Regions from separate parts of the Sphingobium sp. TomTYG73 genome, predicted to be linked through region 1. Evidence: riboswitches for the same ligand, from Rfam matches in the RefSeq annotation. Region 1 holds a riboswitch; each other region holds the start of a gene.
The links. A riboswitch is a leader RNA that binds a small molecule or an ion and turns the genes downstream of it on or off. The one in region 1 is predicted to bind cobalamin.
Positions count from the first base shown of each region.

Region 2: another riboswitch for cobalamin. It lies ahead of ACZ5TH_RS14750 (TonB-dependent receptor); the one in region 1 lies ahead of ACZ5TH_RS13025 (DUF1636 domain-containing protein).
Region 3: another riboswitch for cobalamin. It lies ahead of ACZ5TH_RS00500 (TonB-dependent receptor plug domain-containing protein); the one in region 1 lies ahead of ACZ5TH_RS13025 (DUF1636 domain-containing protein).

Region 1 is NZ_AP027340.1:14,888-20,622, forward strand. Features, by position in the region: gene ACZ5TH_RS13010 (adenosylcobinamide-GDP ribazoletransferase) at 1-364, opposite strand, end outside; gene ACZ5TH_RS13015 (histidine phosphatase family protein) at 361-927, opposite strand; gene cobT (nicotinate-nucleotide--dimethylbenzimidazole phosphoribosyltransferase) at 924-1,940, opposite strand; gene ACZ5TH_RS13025 (DUF1636 domain-containing protein) at 1,937-2,344, opposite strand; cobalamin riboswitch at 2,505-2,694, opposite strand; gene fdhD (formate dehydrogenase accessory sulfurtransferase FdhD) at 2,742-3,524, opposite strand; cobalamin riboswitch at 3,616-3,861, shown strand; gene ACZ5TH_RS13035 (HoxN/HupN/NixA family nickel/cobalt transporter) at 4,033-5,082, shown strand; gene cobW (cobalamin biosynthesis protein CobW) at 5,079-5,735, shown strand, end outside.
Region 2 is NZ_AP027340.1:402,178-407,912, reverse strand. Features, by position in the region: gene ACZ5TH_RS14765 (malate synthase G) at 1-381, opposite strand, end outside; gene ACZ5TH_RS14760 (LysR family transcriptional regulator) at 492-1,385, shown strand; gene ACZ5TH_RS14755 (hypothetical protein) at 1,570-1,749, shown strand; cobalamin riboswitch at 2,016-2,257, shown strand; gene ACZ5TH_RS14750 (TonB-dependent receptor) at 2,498-4,456, shown strand; gene ACZ5TH_RS14745 (hypothetical protein) at 4,688-4,930, shown strand; gene ACZ5TH_RS14740 (MaoC family dehydratase) at 4,969-5,421, opposite strand.
Region 3 is NZ_AP027339.1:96,265-101,999, reverse strand. Features, by position in the region: gene ACZ5TH_RS00510 (FecCD family ABC transporter permease) at 1-184, opposite strand, end outside; gene ACZ5TH_RS00505 (ABC transporter substrate-binding protein) at 298-1,107, shown strand; gene ACZ5TH_RS00500 (TonB-dependent receptor plug domain-containing protein) at 1,144-3,003, opposite strand; cobalamin riboswitch at 3,175-3,399, opposite strand; gene mobA (molybdenum cofactor guanylyltransferase) at 3,461-3,997, shown strand; gene cobA (uroporphyrinogen-III C-methyltransferase) at 4,082-4,864, opposite strand; gene ACZ5TH_RS00485 (molybdopterin-dependent oxidoreductase) at 4,851-5,735, opposite strand, start outside.

The DNA of each region.
Region 1 (5,735 bases):
CGAGCTTCGCCAGCAGTTGCAGGACGATGGTGACGACGCCGAAGCTCCCGATATGCGGGTCGGCAAGAACGGCGGACAGCTTTGCCGGGTCGCCATGGGCTGCCCCTACCCCGTCAGCGATGTCGCCAAGACCGTCGAGATGAAGCGCCCCGGTGATGGCGACCCAGGCGATCAGGCCGAGCAAGGCGGCCATCCAGGGTTCGACGAGGAGGCCGATCGTTATGGCGGCGGCGACGGCAAGGCCGACGATGATGCCGGTCGCGGGAAACCAGCGGATCGCAGCGGCAAAGTCCTTTGCCTCCGCGCGCACTTGCGGGAGCGGCAGGCGGGTCATGAGTTGCAGCGCGAGGACGAGGCGGATCATGTCACGAGGCCGGTGATCTGCGCGTTTGGATTGTCTCCCGTCCAGATACGCAGGCTGAGCAAGGCGCCATAGGGAAGGTCGATTGCCCAGGCCTGCTGGTACGTGAAGCCATACAGCGTAGTCAGCGCCCCCCGTATCGCACCGGCATGGGTGAGGACCAGCGAGGACCGGTCGATTTCGCCAAGTGCCGCCTTTACGCGCAGGCAAAGGCCGGACCAGCTTTCCCCTCCCGGCGGAGGATGGTCGTCCGGGGATGACCAGAAACGACCAATTTCCTCAGCAGGGAGAGTTGCGGGATCGGTGCCTTCCCACGCGCCGAAGTGCAGCTCCCGCCAGCGCGCGTCGACGTCGTGCGGCACTTGCCTGTTGGTTGCGATCAGGGCGGCCGGAGCGTGGGCGCGTGCAAGGTCGGAGCTGATCAGGCGGTCGAACGCAAGCGCGCGGGATCGTTCGATGCATAGCTGCATGGCGGCCGGGTCGGGGGGCATATCCATGTGACCGAGCAGGAGGCCGGGCGTTTGTGGCGCTGCGTGGCGCATCAGATGGAGCGTGAGCGGGCTCATAGCGCGTTAGCCACGGCGGCTTCGGCGAAGGTTGCCATCTGGTCGTGCGCGGCGAGGGCCGAGCGGATGAGTTGCGCCGCGACCGCTGCGCCGCTGCCTTCGCCGAGGCGCATGTCGAGGTGAAGCAAGGGGTGCAGGCCGAGCTCTTCGAGCAGCCGGGCATGGCCTGCTTCGGCGGAGCAGTGGGCGGCGAGGCAGTGGGCCGTGATGGCGGGATTGTCTCGCGCCAGAGGGGCGATGGCCGCGCCGCAGATAAAGCCGTCGAGCAGCACCGGCACACGCATCATGCGCGCGGCAAGGACGGCGCCTGCCATCGCCGCGATCTCTCGCCCGCCGAGACGGCGGAGGGTTTCGAAGGCGTCGGTGCAATGGGGACCGTGCAGCGTATGCGCGATCTGGACGGCCTGCGTCTTGCGAGTGAGGGCGGCTGCGTCGATGCCGGTGCCCCTCCCCGTCCAGTCCTGCGCCTCGCCATCAAAGGATTCAAGGCACAGTGCGGCGGCAGAAGTGGTGTTGGCGATGCCCATTTCACCTGCGAAGAACAGGTCGCAATCTTGCACGACGGCGGCGGCGCCCGCGTTCAGGGCGTCGAGGCACTCCGCTTCCGTCATCGCGGAGGCTTCGCATATGTCGGCGGTGGGATTGTCGAGGGCGAGCGGGACAATGACCAGCTCGGCTCCGCAGGCGCCCGCAAGCGCGTTGATCGCCGCGCCACCTGCTTGGAAGTTCGCGACCATCTGCGCGGTGACGGAGGGCGGGAAGGCGCTGACACCGCGCGCGGCGACGCCATGATTGCCCGCGAAGACGGCGGCGCGGATGCGGTCGGTGCGTGGACGTTCGCGACCTTGCCAGCCTGCCATGAAGAGGGCGACCTCCTCCAGGCGGCCGAGCGATCCGGCGGGCTTCGTCAAAGATGCCTGCCGCGCCGCTGCCGCTTCGATCGCCGCCGCATCAGGCTGAGGGAGGTTGGCGAGCGCGGATTGGAAGCCACCGCGATCCTGAAAGCCGATCATGTGCAAACAAAGCCTTCGGGCGGGGTGCGGACGATGAAATGGCCCTTCACTCCCTGCGGCCATTCGGCGTAGCGCACGACGCCTTCTTCGCTGGCCGCGTGGCGCAGGGCATAGTCGAGGATGGCGCGGGCGGCGTCGGCATCCGGGTTGAAGTCGCCCAGCACGTAGCCGACCTTGCCGGGGCCACGCACATGGACGGTGCAATGACGCTGACAGGCGAAGAGGCAGGGCATGTCCTGCACGGCAACCGCATCATAAGCAGGCTCGGCCGCCTGAAGATCGCGCATCGCTTCAACCAGCAACGCGCCGCCGCGCCGTCCTGCTCCATCTTCCCGCTGATCAGCGGACAGGCGGCAGGTCGAGCAGACCACCACCGACGCCCCGTTTTCGACCGCGCGCAGCATCAGCGGCGCACTTTCATAACCATGTGAACATGAAAGACCGTCATCATGGTCCTCCCCGCAAAATCGAACCGCAAACGGCCCTGCCCGGCCGGATGGCGAGCAAGGCGGTGGCTGTCGTCCGCGAGGGGAACCCCGTTCGTCCGGCACACCCTGTCCGGTCGAAGAACGACTGCGGCAGGCAGGTCTCCTGGCTCACGGGTCGCTGCGAACCGACCGCCTTCTCGGGAGAAAAGCTCCCCCAATGGCTGCGTGGCCGGTCCACTCACCGCTTACAGTTGCAGGGGCAGCGCGGGCATTACACCCGACTTCCCTTTTGATCCCCGAGGGGAACCTGTCGCGGGGCTGCTGATAAAGAGCCCGCGGCGCGTCCGCAAGCGGTAGATGGAGCGGCGCTTTGTCAGTCGGGCAGGCCCCCCCCCGAGAGTATGGCATCGGGCCGGGCAAGCACGACGATCGGCAATCCGGCGCTGGTCGCACGCTCGGCTGCCAGACGGGTCGGGGCGGATATGGTGACGAGCAGCGGGCAATTGGCGAGCGCTGCCTTTTCCACCAGCTCAAAGGAACAGCGGGAGGACAGCAGCGCGAAGCCGCCATCCCAGGATAGCTGCCGCCTCCGCATGGCCCCGATCAGCTTGTCGAAGGCATTGTGGCGGCCCACATCCTCATAGGCGAGGCGGATCGCGCCATCCGGTCCCGCCAAGGCAGCGGCATGGACCGCGCCGGTTTGCCGGTTGAGCGGCTGATGTGCGGCAAGATCGCGCAGGGCGCCGAAGATAGCTTCCCGGCTCGCTTCCGATCGGGCGGTCACGGCAGGCAAGGGCCGCATCGCCTGCTCCAGATTTTCCACGCCGCACAGACCACAGGAGGAATCGGAGACGCGATGACGGACCCGGCCGAGCAGCCCCTCGACGCGGTCTTCCGGCAGCGTGGCCCGCGCGACAAGGCCCTGCTCCGTAGCATGGACATCGACGTCGATCGGCGCGTCGGATGGGATGACCAGCCGCTCGGCCAGCGCGAACCCCTGCACCAGTTCCGCAACGTCGGCGGGCGTCGCCATCAACACGGCATAGCCAACGCCGTTGAACTCGATCGCGACGGGCACTTCCTCCGCCAACTCGCGCGTCACGGACGATGCGTCGCCATCGGGGGTGATGCGGGTGAAGGAGAAGGGCGAAGACATAGGGCCGGTCTAGGCGGGCAATGTGCCTCCGGCAAGCAAATGGACGCGGCCATGCAACTGCCGCTTCCCTTTGGCGGGCAAGCCATCTATGCACGGCCTCGATCGCGCCGGTGCCCGGAAGGGCTTTAAAGGGAATGCGGTGCGGGCTGCTGACAAGGCGCCCAAATCCGCGGCTGTCCCTGCAACTGTAAGCGGTGAGCGAGACGCATATCGACCTTCCGTCACTTGTCGGAGGGTCAGCCACTGGGCCGGACGCTAAATCATGCGAGGCCTGGGAAGGCCATGTGTCGAGCGATGACCCGCAAGCCAGGAGACCTGTCGGCGTCTGGTCGCTCTTGCTTTGGCCCAGGGGATGGCCGGGGCACGGTATTCCGTCTGAGCGACGCGTGCGGCGGGGCCGCACCGGCATGCGTGCCGGGCGCAAAGATGCGTCCGTCCGGCGCGGAATGTCGGCCGCTTAGCGGAGGTCCCGTCCAGTCTCGCTGACGCTGACGGGAGCCATGCTTTTATGGCCATGCAATTTCCGGCGCTTCGTCGCCGTGCCACTTTCATCTTCGCGGGGCTGATCGCCGCCAACATCGCGTTATGGCTATGCGCCTCGCTGATCTTTGCGGGCGACACGATGATGCTGGGCACCGCCCTGCTCGCCTGGAGCCTGGGGCTGCGCCATGCAGTCGATGCCGACCATATCGCCGCGATCGACAATGTGACGCGCAAGCTGATGCAGGAAGGTCAGCGGCCGCTGACCGTCGGCCTGTGGTTCGCGATCGGCCATAGCGCAATCGTGCTGATCGCGGCGGTCCTCATCGCCTTCGCCGCCAGCGCGCTTAGCCGCGTTGAGGCGGCGGGCGAGATTGGCGGGATGATCGCGACGATCATCTCCGCCACCTTCCTCTTTGCCATTGCCGCGATGAACCTCATCATCCTGCGGTCGGTTCTAAAGACCTTCAACCACGTCCGCAGTGGTGGCGCCTATGTCGATGAAGATATGGACATATTGCTGGGCAATCGGGGCATGTTGGCCCGCCTGTTCCGGCCGCTGTTCCGTCTGGTCACGCGCAGCTGGCACATGGCGCCGCTGGGTTTTCTGTTCGGGCTAGGGTTCGACACGGCGACCGAAGTCGCGATCCTCGGCCTGTCCGCGGGTCAGGCGGCGAGCGGGCTTTCGATCGCGACCGTGCTCATATTCCCCTTGCTGTTCGCGGGGGGCATGGCGCTGATCGACACGGCGGACGGCGCGCTGATGATGGGCGCCTATCAATGGGCGTTCGTGAAGCCGATCCGCAAGCTCTACTACAACATCACCATCACATCGGTGTCCGCGCTGGTCGCAATCGTCATCGGCGGGATCGAGGCGGCGGCGCTGCTGGGCGACAAGCTGGGCCTGACGGGCGGCGTCTGGTCGGTGGCCGCCAATCTGGGCGAGCACTTCAACAGCCTCGGCTTCTTCATCATCGGCCTGTTCGCCGCCTGCTGGCTGGTGAGCTGGATCATCTACCGCTGGAAGCGCTTCGACGAAATCGAGGTGCTCCTCTCCAATCAAGGACAGACTTTATGAGCAAGGTTCCCGCCACCGTCATCACGGGATTTCTGGGCGCCGGTAAGACGACGCTGATCCGCCACCTGATCGAAAATGCGGGTGGGCGGCGGCTTGCCCTCATCATCAACGAATTTGGCGATGTCGGCGTCGATGGATCGCTGGTCAAGGGGTGCGGCGATGAGGCTTGCACGGATGAGGATATTATCGAGCTGGCCAACGGTTGCATCTGCTGCACCGTGGCGGACGATTTCCTGCCCACGATGCAGCGACTGCTCGACCGAGATGTGCCGCCCGATCATATCATTATCGAGACTTCGGGCCTTGCCCTACCAAAGCCGCTGGTGAAGGCGTTTCAGTGGCCGAATATCCGGACACGGGCGACGGTGGATGGGGTGATTGCACTCATCGATGCCGATGCTCTGGCTGCGGGGCGCTTTGCCCATGACGAGGAAGCGCTGGCTGCGGCACGGGCGGCGGACCCGACGCTCGACCATGACAGCCCGATCGAGGAGCTTTTCGAGGACCAGCTGGCCTGTGCCGACCTTGTGCTGCTGAACAAGACCGACTTGGTCGAGGGCGGCAGGCTTGCGGAACTGGAGCGGGATCTGGCGGCGGAAATCCGGCCGGGCGTGCGTATCGTCCGCACCGCGCGGGGGGAGATCGACCCGGCG
Region 2 (5,735 bases), 390 kb from region 1:
TAAGAACCGTGCATTGAGGATAGGCACCACCAGCTGCGGCCCGGCCAATGTGGCAAGCTCCTCATCCACTTGGCTCGACCCGATGGAAAAAGGCGCAGGCTCCGGCACCAAATAGCCGATCTCGGTCAGGAAAGTCCGATAAGCGTCCCCGTCGACCGCCTGCCCCGCCCGCGCCTCATGCCACGCATCTACCTGCGCCTGAATGGCGTCACGCCTTTCCAGCAGAGCCGCATTAAGCGGCGCAAACCGCGCGAAAATCGCAGCCGCGCCCTTCCAAAACGCCTCCGCCGCGATCCCCGTCCCCGGCAGGACTTCTCCATCGATAAAGCGCGCCAGCTCGGCGGCAACCATCAGGCCCGATTTCTCGATCATGCCGTCCATGGGCAACTCTCCATCCAAAATACTGTGACGAAAGCCTATAGACCCCTCTCCATCCTCGCACTAGACAACAAGAACTCAAAGCATCTGTTCCTCACAGGAAAAGATCATCGATGGATCCCGATTATCTTCTCTTCGCCCGCGCGGTGGATGCAGGCAGCCTTTCGGCGGCAGGCCGCATATTGAACATCTCGCCCGCCATGATGTCGAAACGCATCTCCCGGCTGGAAGCGCGCCTCGGCGTCCGCCTCATCCATCGCACCACGCGCCGCCTTGCCCTGACGGAGGAAGGCGTCGGCCTGCACCGCGACCTTGTCGCCATCCTCGACGCCATCCAGCAGGCGGAGCAACGCGTCACCAGTCGGCATCGGAGCGCGTCCGGGCCGCTGCGCATTTCGGCTCCCACCTCCTTCGGCCGCCTGCATGTGGCGCCCCATGTTGGCCGCTTTCTGGACCTCCATCCGCGCGTCGATCTCGAACTCAACCTGTCCGACGCCTATGAAGACCTGCTCGCCGAGCGCATCGACGTGGCGATCCGTATCACCAGCGACATTCCTCTCCATCTGGAGGGACATCATCTCGCCACCAACCGCCGCATCCTCTGCGCCAGCCCCGCCTATCTTGCCGCGCATGGCATTCCGGACAAGATCGCCGACCTCCCCCGCCACCGCCTGCTCGCGGCCGATGGACAATTGCCATGGCGGCTGGTGAATGGCCGCGCGCGCAAGCTGATCGATGGCCAAAGCCATGTCCGCACCAACAGCAGCGAAATCGTGCGCGAACTCGCCCTTACCGGAGTCGGGATCGCCTTGCGCTCGCTCTGGGACGTGGGCGACCTGATCGCGGAAGGCAGCCTCGTCCGCGTCCTCGACAGTTGGGAAGGCCCCGCTGACCTCGCCGTTCACGCCGTCCACCCCCGCGCCGCAGGTCGTCCCGCCGCCGTAGACGCCTTCATCGGCTTCTTGCGCGACACCTTCCGCGATGCATCGTGGAACCGGGGCGGCTGATAGCAAGAAGCCCCTTAGCGCCATCCGCTCAACTGCTTGAAAAGCGCAGAAATCCCTTCCTGAAATCATTTGCAAGCAGGCTGTCAAAAAACAGAAGCTTTCCGGCGTTAACCTGCGTAATGGCAGCGGGAAACAGGCCGATGTTATCGTTCGAGCCATAAGAAATTGAGAGAGGATAAGGGCCATGCGCCCCAATGACGCATCACATTTTTCCGCCTGCGCCGCCCAGGAAGCGCGGCAAGCCAGGGAAGCCCGCCTTCGCGGCGCAGACCAGGCCACCATCGCCCTCCACAATGAACGCGCCGTCCGCTACCAAGCCATGGCCCTACGCCTCCAGCGCGAGCGCGGCGCGACGCTGAACTGATCCATCAACGCCAAGCGGCTACGCCAGCGTCCCACCACGTACCGTCATGCCAGCGAAAGCTGGCATCTCAGGCGACCACGCGCCTCCTAGCAAGGGGATCCCAGCTTCCGCTGGGATGACAAACGGAAAAATGAGGGACACGCCCATTCCCTCTCCCCAACCCTCTCCCCTGAAGGGGAGAGGGGGTAAGTTACCTCACCCAACCACCCCCCCTTGCCCTACCCCCACAGCTCCGCTATCGCCCCCGTCACCCGGGCAACCCCCGGACATGATCGCGCCGGTGCCTCGAAAGAGGCTTAAAAGGGAACATGGTGAAGGAGGCACCCGCCTCCCCAAGCCAAGGCTGTCCCTGCAACTGTAAGCGGCGAGCGCGATGCACATCGCCCCACCTCATAGGCGGGATGGGGCAAGTCACTGGGCCGGACGCTAAATCCTGCGAGGCCCGGGAAGGCCGTGCATCAAGCGATGACCCGCGAGCCAGGAGACCTGCCAGCGTCTGGTCGCTCTTGCCTTGGTCCAGGGGATGGCCGCGGCACGGTAGTTTCCGTCTGAGCGACGAACGAGCGGCGAGAGGCCGCTTCGGTGACGCTGGCGGTCGCCTTGGGGGCGTCCGGCCGTCGGCGCGCGCCGGTCGCCGTCCGGCGGCAGGTCTCTTGCCGAGTGTCGCCAGACGCCCGGAGTGCATGATTTGAAACTACCCAACCAACTCCGCCGCGCCGCCTGCGCGCTGACCGCCACTCTCCTTCCTTTGCCAGCCTTCGCCGCCGAAACGAACGACGCAGGCGAGGATGCGAACACCATCGTCGTCTTCGGCCGGGGCGAGGACAAGATAGGCACCGCCCATGCAGCCAGCGAGGGCAGCGTCGGCGGCGCGGACCTTCTCGTCCGCCCGCTGCTGCGCGTCGCCGAACTGCTCGAAGCGGTGCCAGGCATGGTCGCGGCCCAACATTCGGGCAGCGGCAAGGCCAATCAATATTTCCTGCGCGGCTTCAATCTGGACCATGGGTCGGACTTCACCACCTATATCGACGGGGTTCAGATGAACTTCCGCACCCAAGGCCACGGCCAGGGCTATCTCGACCTCAACGGACTCATCCCCGAAATCATCGCGCGGGAGGATTTTCGCAAAGGCCCCTATCGCGCCGATGGCGGTGACTTCGCGCTCGCGGGCGCGGCCTATATGACCACGATCGACGGCTATGACCGTCCATGGGTCGCGGCGGAGGGCGGCTCCTTCGGCTGGCGCAGGCTGGCGGCGGGCGGCACGGTAAAGGCGGGCGCAGGCAATCTCACCCTCGTCGCCCAGGCCAAGGCTTATGACGGCCCGTGGCAGGAGGCCGAACATCTGCGCCACTATGCAGGTTTCGCCAAATATACGCTTCCCGCCGGGGCCGGTAAGATCGACGGCACGCTCCACGCCTATCGCGCGACATGGCGTCCCACCGAGCAGATCCCCGAACGGATCATCGGCACCCCGCTCTGCCCCGATGTCTTCTGTTCGCCCGATCCGTCCGCGCGCGGCGAAACGGCGCGCATCATCGGCAATCTCGCCACTGTACAGCCGACATGGCGCGCCAATCTCTACGCGCAATTCTACGACTGGACGATGTTCTCCAATCCCACCTACACCGATCCCGACGGCACCAGCGCGCAGATCGAGCAGTTCGACCGCCGCTGGGTATTGGGCTTCACCGGCGAAAAGCGTTGGGACATAGCCCCGGCACTGCAACTGAAGCTCGGCACGGAAAATCGCTATGACGCGATCGGCAATGTCGGCGTCAATCGCACGTCGAACCGCGCTTTCCTCTCCTCGCTCGGCCGCTATCGCGTAAAGCAGGGGTCAGCCGCCCTTTATGGCGAAGCCACCGTCACGCCGCTGCCGGGCTTGCGCATCACTGGCGGCCTGCGCGGCGACTATTATCATTATGACGTCCGCGCCCGCGACGCCGTCGCCGCCGCGCTAGGCGAAGGCAGCGGATCGGACACGCTCGTCTCTCCCAAGGCGTCGGCCGCCTGGGCAATCACGCCGCATGTCGAACTTTATGCCAATTGGGGCCGGGGCTTTCATTCCAACGATGCGCGCGGCGCGGTCAATGTCGACACGCCTGTCCCGATGCTCGTGCGCGGCACGGGCAAGGAATTGGGCGGCCGCCTGCAACTACCCGGCTTCACCTTCACCGCGACCTATTGGTGGCTCAATGTCGGGAGCGAGTTGCGCTTCGTCGGCGACTCCAACGCGGTCGAACCCAGCGGAGCCAGCCGCCGCCACGGCTATGAGCTTGTCGCCTTCTGGCGCCCGCTCCCCTGGCTCGCCTTCGACGGCAATTACACCGCCAGCCACAGCCGCTATACCAATGGCGACCATATCCCCAACGCTTTCAAAAATGCCGCGTCCGCCGGGGCCGCCATCGTGCTCGATCCATGGGAAGCCAGCATCCGCGTCCGTCACCTTGGCCCCTCGCCGCTGATCGAGGACAATAGCGTGCGCGATTCCGGTAGCACGGTCGTCAACGCGCGCGCCGCCTGGAAGGGGAAGCGGGTGCAAGTCTATGCCGAACTGCTCAACATCCTTGGCAGCGGGGACAAGGACATCGCTTATTATTACGAGTCCTACCTTCCCACCACCGATGCGGAGCCTGTCGAAGGGAGGCTGAGCCGCGTGGTCGAACCGCGAACGGTGAGAGGCGGCGTCAAGTTCAGCTTCTGATGCTGGGGAAGGCCGCATCTAGAAAGAGCCTGCGGCCTTCCCAATCAATGGCTTACATAATGAACGGCGATGTTCATAAAGTAAAAGTGGATAGGGCAACGGTCAAACTACAATAGAATACATGTTAAATACCCGTGGAAATTTTGAGACGTAGTTGACGTCTTTTCGCCGCTATGCAATTTTCCCCCTCGGCAATCTGGACAAAGAATCAGTAGCCTGGAGAGGATGCCAATGAAGCACGCACCATTAAGGGGCGCCGTTTTTCACGCGATATTGCGTGACTGCCTGGAAGCACAGCGCGCCCCCAAGGAAACAGAAATACAACTGATCGCCTGCAAGATATGGCAGGACAGTTTCGCGGCGATCACGCACAAGAACTGGCACGACCTCGTACCGGGCGGCGAGGAGTATGAATACACCATCAACGCCGCGCGCATGGCCTTCGGCCTGCACGCGACCAACACCGCCGCCTAAATGGATAGCCCAATCCGCTTACGCCGACGATTGCCGGATCAAAGCTGGAACTGGGTTATCCATTCGCAGATGAGCGCGGGCTTGCTCTCGCCTTCTATCTCTACCGTTGCTTCGGTGGTCAGCTGAATCTGCCCCGGCCGCTTTTCGACGATCTCCAGCGGCTTGAACCTTCCGCGCACACGTTTGCCGGATCGTACGGGCGCCAGAAAACGCAGCTTGTTGCTGCCATAATTGATCTCCGTGGCGCCGTCGGGAACGATGTCGCCTCGCGCGTCGGCGCACAGGTGCGGCAGGAGTGAAAGCGTCAGGAAACCATGAGCGATCGTCCCGCCAAAGGGCGACTGCTTCGCGCGCTCCGGATCGACATGGATATATTGATGATCCTTGGTCGCTTCGGCGAACTGGTCAATCATCTCCTGACTGACCAGGAACCAGTCCGACACGTCTTCCTCGTCCGCTCGCGCCTGAAGATCATCGAGAAACTGGCTCATTCCATTCACCCCCACGCTGCTCCAAGAGCAAAACTATGCACAAGCATGCGCGAATGCGATAGGAAAATACTCCAGTGGTGATGAGGATCAGTTGGACCTTGTCAGCGGCGTCGAGTTACTTACCCTTCCCAAAAGAATAAGCTGGAGAGGCCATGACTGGAGAAGACAAGAAGCTTCGGCTGCACGAAAGCCGTGCAGCCGAAGAGTCGAGGGATGGATATCGATCGCGGAACCATCCACGATCAAACATCGCGGAATATGATCTAGCGCCGTGGTCGGCCCACATCATCCTTGCAGCGTGGGAAGGGATCATC
Region 3 (5,735 bases), on a different replicon from region 1:
GCATGCGCGGCAGGCGCAGGTCGATGAGAATAGCGCGGGCGACCTCATCACCGCCGCCGGTGAGGACGGCTAGGATGCGGGCGGGAGAGAGTGGTACGGCGCCCAGCGTGAGGGAGCCAAGCGCTGCCAAAAGCGTGAGCGCGATCAGGATGGGGAGCAGCAGGGGATGGCGGCGGGCCTTCATGGCTTGCGCGCTCCAAGGCTGCTGATAGGGGTTGTAGTGCTGCGGCGAAAGCGGGAGCACGGCGCTTTGCGGAGGCTGGATTGGTGCGCAGAAGGTTGTTGGCGATATGTTGTTTGGTCGGCCTGACCGGCGCTGCGCCCGCGCCGCCCAAGCGTATCGTGTCGCTCAACACCTGTTCCGACCAATATGTGCTGGCGCTCGCCGATCCGGGGCAGATCGCGGCTCTGAGTCCCTATGGGCATGATCCGGAACTGTCGGCGGCGATCGCCAAGGCGCGGCGTTTTCCGGTACTGAAACGTCCGGCCGAAGAGGTATTGGCGCTGCGTCCCGATTTGGTGATCGGCTTTCCCGATGGCACTGGCGGCGTTGTCAGCGCGCCGGACGGGCGATGGCGCAAGCTGGGGCTGGCGAGCGCGGACAGTTTCGCGGCGATCAGGGGACAGATCCGGCAGGTGGCGGCCATTGTCGGCCATCCCGCGCGGGGCGAGGCGATGATCGCGGGCATGGAGCGCGACCTTGCCGCCCTGCCCCGGTCCCGGCGCGGCGGCGTGGCTGCCTATTATCAGCGGCGCGGCTATATGACCGGGACCGGCACTTTGGTCGATGAGTTGATCCGGCGCGCGGGCCTCACCAATCTGGCTGCGAAACTTGGCAAGCCAGCGCTGGCCCAGGTGCCGTTGGAACAGATGATCGCGGCCAGGCCCGACTATCTGATCGTGGAGCAAGGCAGCGAAAAGGTCGTCGATCAGGGGACGGAAATGCTGCACCACCCGGTGCTGCGATCCATTCCTCGCATCCGCGTGCCGCAAGCCTGGACGGTCTGCGGCGGCCCCGCCTATGTGCGGGCCGCGCGCAGCATCGTGGCGCAGGCGGACGCCGCAAGCAAAGGCAGGGCGCGCCCAAAGGCCGCGCCCCTGCGATGAAGGGGGGCAGTCGCCCACCCCCTTCACCTTCTACCGTCAGAAGCGGACACGCACGCCGCCATAGGCCGACCGGCCGTAGGTGCCATAACCATAGGCGGTGGCGTATTCCTGATCGAACAGATTGTCGATGCGACCATAGATTTCGAGCCTTTCCGTGATCGGGAAGGACGCGCGGATATCCGTTACCGCATAGCCGTCAATCTGCACCCGGTTGCGGGTCACGGGGTCGAGATCGACGCTGTCGCTGACCATCGTCACGGTCGCCCCGGTCGACAGGCCGAAGGACCAGGCATAATCGACCGATGCGCTGACGGCGTTAGCGGCGCGGCGCAGCAGGCGCTCGCCAAAGGCCGCGCTGCCCGGCGAACGATCACGCGCATCGACATAGCTATAGGCGGCGGTGAAGGTCAGTGCATCGACCGGACGCAGCGTCAGCGTCGTTTCCACGCCCTTGGCGCGGGTGCGATCCAGATTGCCATAGGTGAATGTCGTATTGTCGTAATTCAGCTGGTCCCGCGTGTCGCGCCAGAATCCGGTGACGGACAGCACCGCCCGGTCGCTCCCCAGATTCTGGTCGAAGCCGATGTCGTAGCTCTTCGAACGCTCGGGCTTCAGGTTCGGATTGCCGCTGAATGTATCGTAAAGCTGATAGAGCGACGGCGCCTTGAAGCCCTCCCCGTAGCTCAGGCGGAAATTGGTCGCGCCGCCATTGGGCGTGTAGTTGGCGTTCGCGCCGAACGTCGTCGCGCCGCCGAACTGGCTGTGATCGTCATGCCGCACGCCTGCGGTCATGGACAGGCCTTCAACTGGCTTCACCACCGCGAGGGCATAAACGCTGTCGATATTGGCGCGGTGGCTTTCCTGCGAACCGAAGCCGAAAAACTCATAATCGGGCCGCTCATGTTCATAGCCGAGCAGCAGCTTTACGTCATCGATGGGCTGATAGACGCCTTCATATTCGAAGCGCAGGTTCGTCCCGGAATAGCCGAAGTCCGGGGCGTTGCCGCGCACGAAATAATAATCGCGATCCTGCTGATACCAGGTAACGGCCGCCCGGTTGGTCAGCTTGCCGTCGAACAGCGCCAAATTCACGCCCGCATAGCCGATATATTGATTGGACTTCGCGACGTCGGGGCTGTCGGCCGGCGTGCCAAAGAAGCTGTCATAGTCGAGATCGCCGTTGATATAATAGCCGCGCAGGTCGAGGCTCAGATCATCGGTGAAGGCGATCTTCAGCCGGGCATTGCCAGTGATATTTTCATAGCCATCCTTTTCCGCGCCACCGAAATCGGAAGAGACAGCGGAGATGCCATCGGTGCGGAAATAGGCGAGGCCCACGCCGCCCGACAATATGCCGCTGGTGCCCGATACATCCGCCTTCGCATTCAGCGTATCGGCATAGCCATAATCGACCGACGCCTTGCCGCCGAACCCTTCGCTTGGGATACCGGTCATGATGTTGACGACGCCGCCGATCGCCTGGCTGCCATAGGCAATGGAGTTGGAACCGCGCAGCACCTCGATCCGGCGGATATTGCCGACAAGCAAATTGCCGAAATCATATTGATCGCCGATGCCGCTCGGGTCGTTGACCTTCACGCCGTCGATCAGCACCAGCGTCTGCGTCGTTTCGGCGCCACGCACCGACACGCTGGTGACGTTGCCCAAGCTCCCGGTACGATTGAAGCGGACTCCCGGTGTGGTGACCAGCAAATCGACGACGCTGACATTCTGGCGGGTTTCAATCGTCTTTTCGTCGATCACGGTCACCGCCTGCCCGACTTCATCGGTAGGCTGTTCGATGCCGAGCGCGGTGACGATGATTTCGTCCGCGTCTGCGGCGAGCGCGGGGGTGGCAGCGAGGAGCGCCAGCAGTGAAATTCCGGTCCTGATCATATTTCTGTCTTCCCTGAGCGCCATGCGACATGAGCCCAGGGCCTGCCGCATGAGCGGCCGGTGCGCGGGAAGAAGAGACGCCAGCCCCGTCACGCGCACCGATGCGGCCCTGCGCCGCTTCGTCGCTCAGACGGAAAACACCGTGCCCGGACCTATCCCTGGACCCAAGGCAAGAGCGACCATGCGCCGGTAGGTTTCCTGGCTCGCGGGTCGTCGCGGTGATGCACGCCTTCCCGGACTTTTGGTCCAGTGGCTGGTCCCCCTCGCCTTCCCCTTTGAAGGCTTGCGGGTTTCCCTGTGCATCGCGCTCGCCGCTTACAGTTGCAGGGACAGCCGCGGAGTTGGACGGTGATCCCGTCCGCACCGCATTCCCTTTCCGGCGCGATCTTTCGTGAACAGTTGCCCGCTCACGCCGCGCGCCATAGGGGAAGTTGAGGGTTCTGCCAAGGAGTGGATAATGCGATTGCTGGGTGCGGTGCTGGCTGGGGGACGATCCAGCCGTTTCGGCAGCGACAAGGCATTGGCGCTGATGCCGGACGGGCGCACGCTGATCGACCATGCTGTGGCGGCGATCGCGCCGCATGTGGAGGCAGTGGTGGTCTGCGGGCGGAGCGTCGAGGGGCTGACGGGGCTAGCGGATCGGCCAGCGGCGGACATGGGGCCGCTGGGCGGGCTGAACGCGGCGCTGCATTATGCGCGCAGTCAAGGTTACGATGCGGTGCTGACGACGGGGTGCGACATGCCCGTTTATCCGGCGGCGCTGGTGGAGGCGCTTGTGGGTGACAGTGGGGCGGTGCTGAAAGGGCAGCAGCTTGCGGGATTTTGGCCTGCGTCGCTCGCGGACGAGCTGGATGCGCATCTGGCAGAAGAGAATAATCGGTCGATCTTTGGCTGGATCGAGCGGTCTCGCGCGCGGGTGGTGGAGCGGCCGGAACTGGTGCTGCCGAATATCAATCGGCCGGAGGATCTGGCGCGCTGGCGCGAGCCGAACTGAGCTTGCCGAAGCCCCCTCCCTTCCTTCCAACTAAGTTCGGGGGCATTCGGCAAGCTCAGGGCAAAAGTTGCAAAGAGCCGGTCTTCAAAGCTGAAGAGCGACGCTGGCTGCAACCCCTACAGGCATGGTCGTTCCCGCCACCGCTTCGCCGATCAGCAGCAGGGTGGGGTCTTCGTCGCTGATCGTGGCGACCAGGAAGGCTAGCGCGGACAGCTTGCCCCGGATCAGGCGTTCGGTGGGGAGCGAGACGTTCACCGCCACCATCACCGGCGTTTCGGGATCGCGTCCGGCGGCGATCAACTGGCGGCTGATCTCTCCAGCGGCGGCGCGGCCCATATAGATGCCGAGCGTGCCGCCGGGACGGGCCAGCGCTTCCCAGTCGAGCTTGAGCGGTTCACCGGCTTTCAGATGCGCGGTCACCAGCGTCAGGCCTCGCGCCTTGCCGCGCAGGGTGAGCGACGCGCTGCCGCTGGCCGCTGCTGCGCTGGCGGTGGTGATGCCGGGGCAGATGTGGAAGCGGATGCCGTCGGCAGCGAGATGCTCCATCTCTTCGGACGAGCGGCCAAAGACCGACGGGTCGCCGCCCTTGAGGCGCACGACGCGCTTGCCAGCCTTGGCGGCGGCGAGGAGGAGGTCGTTGATGCTTTCCTGCGCCTTTGAATGGCGGCCCGAACGCTTGCCGACGCTGACCCGATCGACACCTTGGGGGATGAGATCGAGCACGCCGGGGCCGACGAGCGCGTCGTAGAAGACGATTTCGGCGGCGGCGATCAGCTTTTCGGCCTTGCGGGTGAGGAGGTCCGGGTCGCCCGGACCTGCGCCGACCAGCCAGACTTCACCGGGGGCGATTAGTTCATTCGGCTGCATGAAGGGCCTCCTGCGGAATTTGGGCGAGGATGTTGGCGAGCGCGGGACGGCAGGACCCGCAATTGGTGCCAGCGCCGATCGCCTTGCCGATGGCGGGGACATCGACCAGGCTCTGGTCGCGGATGGCGGTGACGATCTGGTTCAAACCAATGTCGAAGCAGACGCAGATGGTCGGCCCCTTGTCGGGCTGGTTGCCGGGACCGCGCGCGGCGAGGACGGATGCGCCCACCTCTTCGGCTTCGAGCTGGCTGATGAGCCAGTCACGCGACGGCAGCAGGCCAGTGCGGGTGACGAAGAGGACCGCTGCCAGCTTGCCTTCCCCGATGATGGCGATGCGGCGGGTGCCGCGCGTCATGTCGACGGCTTCGACGCGGTCACCCTTGGGCAGGCAGGCTTCAAGCCGCACGGGGTCGCCATTGCCCGCGACTTCGTAGAGCGCGCCGCCGGGAACGGTGACCTTCGTGGCCCAGAGGCAGGGGATTTTGGCGGGCTGCTCTCCGCGCAGGATGAGGAAACCCTTCCACTCGGTGGCGACCTTTTCGATGCTGGCGGGCGTCGATTTGAAGCCGGGCTGGCCGGAATGGGGATCGACCAGCGGGCGCGGCAGCAGGCCGGTGCGGCCGCCTGTGGAGACCTGATCCGTCCAGTGGATCGGCGTGAAGATTTCACCCACACGCTGGCCTTCGCTGAAAGCCACGCGGAAGATGCTGTTGCCCTGCGCGGTCTGGACGCGGGCGAGGTCGCCGTCGCAAATGCCCAGTTCCTGCGCGTCCTGCGGGTGGATATCGACCAGCGGCTCCTCCCGATGGCGGGCGAGCTTGGCTGAGAGACCGGTGCGCGTCATCGTGTGCCACTGGTCGCGGTAACGGCC